2 regions of the Brevibacterium sp. LAARM3_SD1 genome follow, and region 2 is predicted to be linked to the other one. Evidence: riboswitches for the same ligand, from Rfam matches in the RefSeq annotation. Region 2 holds a riboswitch; the other holds the start of a gene.

Region 1 (3,711 bases), on a different contig from region 2:
ATGCCCAGTCCGCTGCCGATCGGTGCACCGGCCGGCATCACCACCGCCACCCCGGCATCCTCCAGGCGTTTCGCCAGAGCCGGATCGTCGTTCGTGTAGGCGAAGACCGTGAATCCGTCGAGGACGAGTTCCTCGGCCGCGGAGAAGAGTTCGATGGGGTCGGGCAGCAGCGTGTCCTCATCGGCGATGACCTCGAGTTTCACCCAGTTCGTCTCCAGGGCTTCCCTGGCCAGGCGGGCAGTGAGCACGGCATCCCGGGCGGTGTAGCAGCCGGCGGTGTTCGGCAGCACTCGGATTCCCAAACGCTGGAGCATGGTGAAGACCGAGTCTCTCGACTCGGCGTCGAAGCGGCGCATCGCCACCGTGGTCAGTTCGGTCCCCGAAGCCATCAGGGCGTCTTCGAGGATGCTCAGGGAGCTCGCCCCTCCCGTGCCCATCACGAGACGAGACGACATCTCCACATCATCGATCGTCCAGCTCATATCAGCCTCCCTGCACTGCGGTGACGATGTCGACGGTGTGCCCGTCGGCCAAGGCGAATCCGGACCAGGCACCGCGACGGATGACTTCACCGTCGACGGCCAGGGCGATGCCCAGACGTCCGCCGTCGGCCGGTGTCCCGTCAGTCTGCAGCTCCCGTCCGGTGACGTCGGCGATGAGGTCGAGCGCCGAGGTGGCACCGGGGAGCTCATGATGCTCGCCGTTGAGGACGATGCTCGGTGGGTGTTCGCGGTCGGTCATGACATGCTCCTCGTCGAGTAGGCAGTTGCGTGGTTCGGGTCGGCAGTGGTTTCGGTGGTGAAGCGATGTGGGGACACGGACTCGAGTGCTCCCTCAGGGAGCCAATCGGCAACGTCTCCCAGGGCGAGTTCGGCCCCGAGCCTGCCACCGAACGGGGCCAAGAGGATGCCGTGCCGGAAGTACCCGGTGCTCACGATGCAGCCGGGATCGATGCGCCCGATCATCGGCAGGTCATCGGGGGACCCGGGGCGGGCTCGGGTGGTGATATCGGTGATCTCCGCGTCGAGAATGCCTGGGACCAGTCGCTGCCCGTCGGCGAGCAGTCGGTGGATCGCCCCGGCGGGGGTGCCGGAGAGTCCGTCTTCACGGGAACTGGCACCGAGGACGATCTCGCCGTCGGGGCGAGGAACCAGGTAGACGGAGCGGCCGTTGACCAGCCCGCGGATGGTGCGGGTCAGCAGGGGAGTCGCCTCGGCGGGGGCGCGCAGCCGCAGCACATCGCCCCAAACCTCCCGGAGCGGCAGCTGCGGGGCACCATGGATCGTGTTGTTGGTGCTGCCGGCGCAGAGGATCACCTGATCGGCTTCCAATCGACGACCATCGCTCAGTGCGACGCCCACGGTCGCATCACCGTCCCTCAGCAGCTCGACTGCCCGTTGCCGAATGAGGTGCGACACTGAGTCAGCGGTCAGGGCAGACATCAGAGCCGCGGAGACCCGACGCGGGTCGATCGACCGATCGCCGGGAATGTGCACGGCTCCGGCCACTGCGGGCGACAAAGAGGGCTCGACCCGGCGGGCAGCGCTGCCGGTGATGAGCTCGGTGGCGAAACCGGACCGCGACTGAGCTTCGCGCAGCTCTCGCAGTGCCTGCAGATCGGCACTGTCTCCGGCGCACACGAGAGTTCCGGCATCCGTGAAGCCGAGGTCGACCGCGGCAGCGCTCGCCACCTCGGCAGCGAACTCCGGGTACATCTGCGCCGAGGCCTGCATCAACGGGTACAGGGGAGTCTGCCCCCACACCACCTCGGCGGCGGGAGCGATCATCCCCGCGGCGGCATGGCTCGCCCCCAACGCGGGGACAGGATCGATGATGGTGACTTCGGCACCGAGGCGGCGCAGGTACCAGGCCGTGGACAGGCCGATGATTCCGGCGCCGACGACAATGACTCTCACAGCTTCTCCCTCCGGCGGCATGATCCGCATCAGGTCTGACGGTCGGCTCCTACGCCCTCTCAGCCTCGTTGGGAGGCTCCCGCGAACTCCTCTACTCTATGACCATGACCACACAGATGCCACCGCGCACCGCAGCACGGCCGACGAAGAGAGCCTGGAGGCAGGCCCGATTGGCCGAAGCGTCGCTCTACCTGTGCACCGAAGCCAGGACCTCTCAGGGCGACCTCGCCGAGTTCCTCGACGCCGCCTACCGCGGGGGCGTCGACATCATCCAACTGAGGGACAAGAGCCTCGAGGCCCGCGCGGAGATCGCAGCCTTGGAAGTCCTCCGGGATGCCGCCGTCCGTCACGGCAAGCTCTTCTCCGTCAACGACCGCGCCGACGTCGCACTGCTCACCGACGCCGATGTCTTCCACGTCGGTCAAGGCGACCTCACCAGCTCTCAGGCCAGGGCCGTACTCGGCCCCGATGTCATCCTCGGCCGCTCCACCCATTCCCTCGAACAGGCGCTCGCCGCCGAAGCGGACCCGGAGACCGACTATTTCTGTGTCGGACCCGTCTGGGAGACCCCGACGAAGCCCGGTCGCGCAGCCGTGGGAACGGCGCTGCTCACCGCCACCGCCGCCGAGGCGGACAAACCGTGGTTCGCCATCGGCGGGATCGCGGCGGGGGAGAGGCTGGACGCGGTCCGACAGGCGGGTGCGAACCGTGCCGTAGTCGTCCGTGCGATAACCTCGGCTGAGGATCCCGCGGCGGCCGCTCGGGAGCTCAAGGAGGAGTTGGAATGACCCAAGCAGCTGAGAGCGCAGCCCAGGGAACCGGTGCAGGCGCGGATCTGTCGATTCTCATCGCCGGGGCAGGTGCCACCGGCGGAGCCTTCGGCACCTATCTGCAGGAGGCCGGACGCGATGTCACATTCCTGCTCCGGCAGGCTCGAGCGGCGACGGTCCGCGCAGAAGGAATGCGCTTCACCGCTCCCGATGCCGATCGGACGAATCAGGTCGATGTCATCACCGCTGAGGAGCTCGAAGCCGCACCACGGATCTTCAACCTCGTCATCATCGCGGTCAAAGCCGGCGGCCTCGACTCGGTCATCGATGACATCGGACCGGCTGTCGGAGAGCAGACTACGATCATCCCGATCCTCAACGGCATGGCTCAGATCGAGAAGCTGCAGAACAGATACCCCGGACAGGTGCTCGGCGGATTCGTCAAGATCGTCGGCACCATCAGAGACGGAGCCGTCGTTCAGCTCACCGACCTGGCCGTGATGACCATCGGCGACCTCCACGGTGCCCAGGTGCCCGCGCGGATCTCCGACGCTCTCGACGTGCCGGGGTTCAAGCTCCAGACCGTCGCTGGAATCATCGACGGGCTGTGGGAGAAGTGGACCTTCATCGCCGCGGCCGGTGTCGTCACCTGCCTGTTCCGTGCTCCGGTCGGGGCGATCATGGAAGCCGGCGGCCGGTCGCATGTGCATGCCATCGTCGACGAGCTCGAAGCCGTGGCGGCAACGGCCGGACACCCGGTCTCGGAGGCCTCACACGCCATGACGCTGACGATGCTCACCGAGGACGGTTCGGCCTTCACCTCATCCCTCTACCGGGATGTGACGGCTGGGCTGCCGAGCGAAACGGAGCACATCCTCGGCGACATGGCGCTCAAGGCTGCGGAGCTGGGAGTGCCGACTCCTCTGCTCGACCTCACACTTGTGCAGCTGCGGGCAGGGGAAGCCCAGAAGCGGTCCTGACTTCAGCCGTGCCCGTGCGCAGCATCGTCAGATATGACTCCTGCG
Region 2 (3,711 bases):
GCAGGTAGACTTCTCCTCCCGATGCGAGGAACTCGCGGCTCTTCTGCTGCATTCCCGCCAGGGCTGCCTGCGCCTCGGCGCTGCCGTAGGTGTCTCGGATGTCCTGGGAGATGCGCATCGAGCAGAATTTCGGCCCGCACATCGAGCAGAAGTGCGCGGTCTTCGCCGGTTCGGCCGGCAGGGTCTCATCGTGGAACGCCTCAGCAGTCTCCGGATCGAGGCCGAGGGCGAACTGGTCTCGCCACCGGAACTCGAACCGAGCCTTCGACAGCGCATCGTCGCGGGCCGTCGCACCGGGGTGGCCCTTCGCGACATCGGCGGCATGCGCGGCGATCTTGTACGTGATCACTCCGGTCTTGACATCGTCGCGGTCGGGCAGGCCCAGATGCTCCTTCGGTGTGACGTAGCAGAGCATCGCCGTGCCGTAGCGGGCAATCTCCGTCGCCCCGATCGCCGAGGTGATGTGGTCGTAGCCGGGTGCGATGTCCGTGACCAGCGGACCCAGGGTATAGAACGGTGCCCCGTGGCACAGCTCCTGCTGGCGTTCGACGTTCTCCCGCACGAGGTGGAGGGGAATATGCCCGGGCCCTTCGACCATGACCTGGACGTCGTGGGCCCAGGCCCTTTCGGTCAGCTCGGCCAGGGTGTCGAGTTCGGCGAACTGGGCGGCGTCATTGGCATCGGCGATGGATCCCGGTCGCAGCCCGTCGCCGAGTGAGAACGCGACATCGTAGCGGGCGAAGATCTCGCAGAGTTCGTCGAAGTGGGTGTAGAGGAAGTTCTCCTCGTGGTGGGCCAAGCACCAGCCGGCTATGATGGATCCTCCGCGGGAGACCATCCCGGTGACCCGGTCGGCCGTCAGCGGCACATAGCGCAGGAGCACGCCGGCATGGACGGTCATGTAGTCCACGCCCTGCTCGCACTGTTCGATGACGGTGTCGCGATAGATCTCCCAGGTCAGTGCGTTCGCATCGCCGTCGACCTTCTCCAGGGCCTGGTAGATCGGGACGGTGCCGATGGGGATCGGGGAGTTGCGGATGATCCATTCCCGGGTGGTATGGATGTCATTGCCGGTCGACAGGTCCATCAGGGTGTCGGCACCCCACTTCGCGGCCCAACGCAGCTTCTGCACCTCCTCGGCGATGGAGCTGGTGACTGCGGAGTTGCCGATGTTCGCGTTGATCTTGACGAGGAACGCCTTACCGATGATCATCGGCTCGGATTCGGGGTGGTTGATGTTGTTCGGAATGATCGCGCGACCGGCGGCGAGCTCGGCACGGACGAGCTCGACATCGCACTGCTCACGAAGCGCCACGAACCGCATCTCCGGGGTGATGATGCCCTGCCGGGCGTAGTGCATCTGGGTGACCGTGCGGCCGGCCTTGGCGCGACGAGGAACCGGTTTGCGTCCCTTCCACTGCTGAGACGGGGCACCCCGGCGTACGGCCGCACGACCATCGTCGGCGATGCGGTGGCCGCGGGCGTCATACGTCTCAGTGTCGAGGCGGTTCTCGATCCACGGAAAACGCAGAGCCGGCAGCCCCTCCTCCGGAATGCTGCCCGGTCCGACGGTGCGGTAGACATCGACTGGATCGTTGGCACGGCCGTTCGAGTCCTCGAGATCGATGCGGGTCACGGGAACGCGGATGCCGTGTTCCTCGTCATCAATCCATGCCGGCGAATGCGTCGGATACTGCTCGAGGGTGAACTGGTCGTCCGCCGCTGCGGCAGACGAAACCGCGTCAGGCGAAGCTGTGGCTGGGGCAGGTGTTTCCGGGGTGAATGCAGTCAACTGCAGTCCTCACTTCCTACGCCGGTATCAACCGGATCAGGTTCTACGGTCTCGGACGATCCAGTCCGATCTCAGCCCTTGCAGCGGGCTCCCGTGGGGTCGTGCAATTCGTATCACGACTGACGCAGTGAGGACAACTGCACTTTCGGCGGAATCGAGTCCCTCCGGAAATGCGGCGCGGCGGTCAGCTGCCCTGGAGGAACGCCTTCGCGGCCGCGCCGAGAGCGACGACGTCAGAGACCGCGACCATTTCGCGTGCCGAGTGCATCGAGTACAGGGCAGGACCGACGTCGACGGTGGTCATTCCCAGACGGGTCGCGGTCAGCGGTCCGATCGTCGAACCGCAGGGCATCGCATTGTTCGAGACGAAATCCTGGTATTCGACTCCGGCGGCCGCGCACGCCTGCGACCACACCGCGGTGCCGACCGCATCCGTGGCGTAGCGCTGCTGAGCATTGAGCTTGAGCAGGGGACCGCCGCCGAGGCGGGGGCGCACATGCGGATCATGACGTTCCGGATAGTTCGGATGGGCAGCATGCCCGGCATCGGAGGAGACACACACCGAGGAGGCCATCGATGCGAGATAATCGCTGCGCGTCGACTGCGGCAGCAATGAGGCGACGATGCGCTCGGTGACATCGGCGAGGAACGGACCACACGCACCCGAACGCGAATTCGACCCGATCTCCTCATGATCGAAGGCCGCCAACAGGGGGATGCCGTCGAGCCTATCGGCATCGAGCTGGGTCAGTGCGGTGACGCCGGCGTGGACGGACAGCAGGTTGTCCAGCCTCGGCGAGGCGAAGAATTCCTCGGCGGCACCGAAGAGGGCCGGCTCCTGAGTGGGAATGGTGTAGACGTCGTGACCGACGACAGTTTCGGCATCGACGCCGGCGGAGGCGGCGAGCAGTTCGATGATGTCCGCCTCAGCGAGATCGGCCAGACCGATGACGGGAGCGGTATGACGCTGCTTGTCCAAGGCCAGACCTTCATTGACCTGCCGGTCCAGGTGGATCGCGAGCTGCGGGATGCGGGCGATCGGCCCGGTTCGGGCGAGCACGATGCTGCCGTCGGCAAGGCTGAGCCGCCCGGCGAAGGCGAGCTCGCGGTCGAGCCACGAATTCAGCAGCGGCCCGCCGTAGATCTCGACTCCCACCTGACGGGTGCCCTCGACGGTGTACTCGCCGCCGGGTTTGAGCTTGAAAGCGGGGGAATCGGTGTGGGAACCGAACACGCGGAACCGGGGAGCCGCCTCGGTGACGGTGGGATTCATCCAAGCGATGAGCGCGCCGTCGCGGATGACGTAGTGCCCGGTCCCGGGCGTCAGCGCCCAGGGAACGGTCTCGTCGAGACGGGAGAATCCGGCCTCTTCCATCCGTTTCGCAGCGGTGGCCACCGCGTGGTATGAGCTGGGGGATGCGCTGACGAAGTCGCCGAGGTCGGCCGCTGTCGTCGCGGCCGTGTCCGGTCTCGGGAGTGATTCATTCATTTCCCCAGCCTATCGTTTGCGGTAGTTTGGATGACATAAGACAGGTCTCGGGCGCCGGGTTGCCACCGCGTTCGAGAATCAGGCGGGGGCAGCGACCCTGCGACCGCACCAGCGACGGCAAGGAGTGTTCGACGTGAACCAGTTCGTGACGGAGTGGAACACCTGGCGCGACTCACGAAACTCGGCACTGGCGAAACCGTTCGGCTGGCTCAGCGTCGTCGGACTGCACTGGCTCGACGCCGAATCGACCTGGACCGACGCCCCCGGTACTTTCACCGTCGACGACGGGTGGGTGACCGTGTCCCTGAAAACCGGCATCAAGGCCGGACCCGCCGCCGAGACGTTCGATCTGCTCAGCAAGGTCGAAAACGGCGGTGCCTCGGGTGGAGGCGCCGGTGGCGGTGTTGGGACGAATGATTCGGGTGGGACC

What was found. A riboswitch is a leader RNA that binds a small molecule or an ion and turns the genes downstream of it on or off. The one in region 2 is predicted to bind thiamine pyrophosphate.
Region 1: it holds a riboswitch for thiamine pyrophosphate, as region 2 does, so the genes downstream of both, thiO (glycine oxidase ThiO) here and thiC (phosphomethylpyrimidine synthase ThiC) in region 2, are expected to answer to the same signal.

Annotation. Positions count from the first base shown of each region.
Region 1 covers NZ_JBNFOL010000004.1:110,153-113,863, reverse strand. The annotation lists gene AC2W7L_RS03440 (thiazole synthase) at 1-482, opposite strand, end outside; gene thiS (sulfur carrier protein ThiS) at 484-741, opposite strand; gene thiO (glycine oxidase ThiO) at 738-1,916, opposite strand; TPP riboswitch at 1,906-2,009, opposite strand; gene thiE (thiamine phosphate synthase) at 2,021-2,704, shown strand; gene AC2W7L_RS03420 (ketopantoate reductase family protein) at 2,701-3,666, shown strand; gene AC2W7L_RS03415 (DedA family protein) at 3,620-3,711, opposite strand, start outside.
Region 2 covers NZ_JBNFOL010000028.1:1,443-5,153, reverse strand. The annotation lists gene thiC (phosphomethylpyrimidine synthase ThiC) at 1-1,792, opposite strand, end outside; TPP riboswitch at 1,788-1,896, opposite strand; gene AC2W7L_RS14305 (M18 family aminopeptidase) at 1,977-3,281, opposite strand; gene AC2W7L_RS14300 (DUF1684 domain-containing protein) at 3,415-3,711, shown strand, end outside.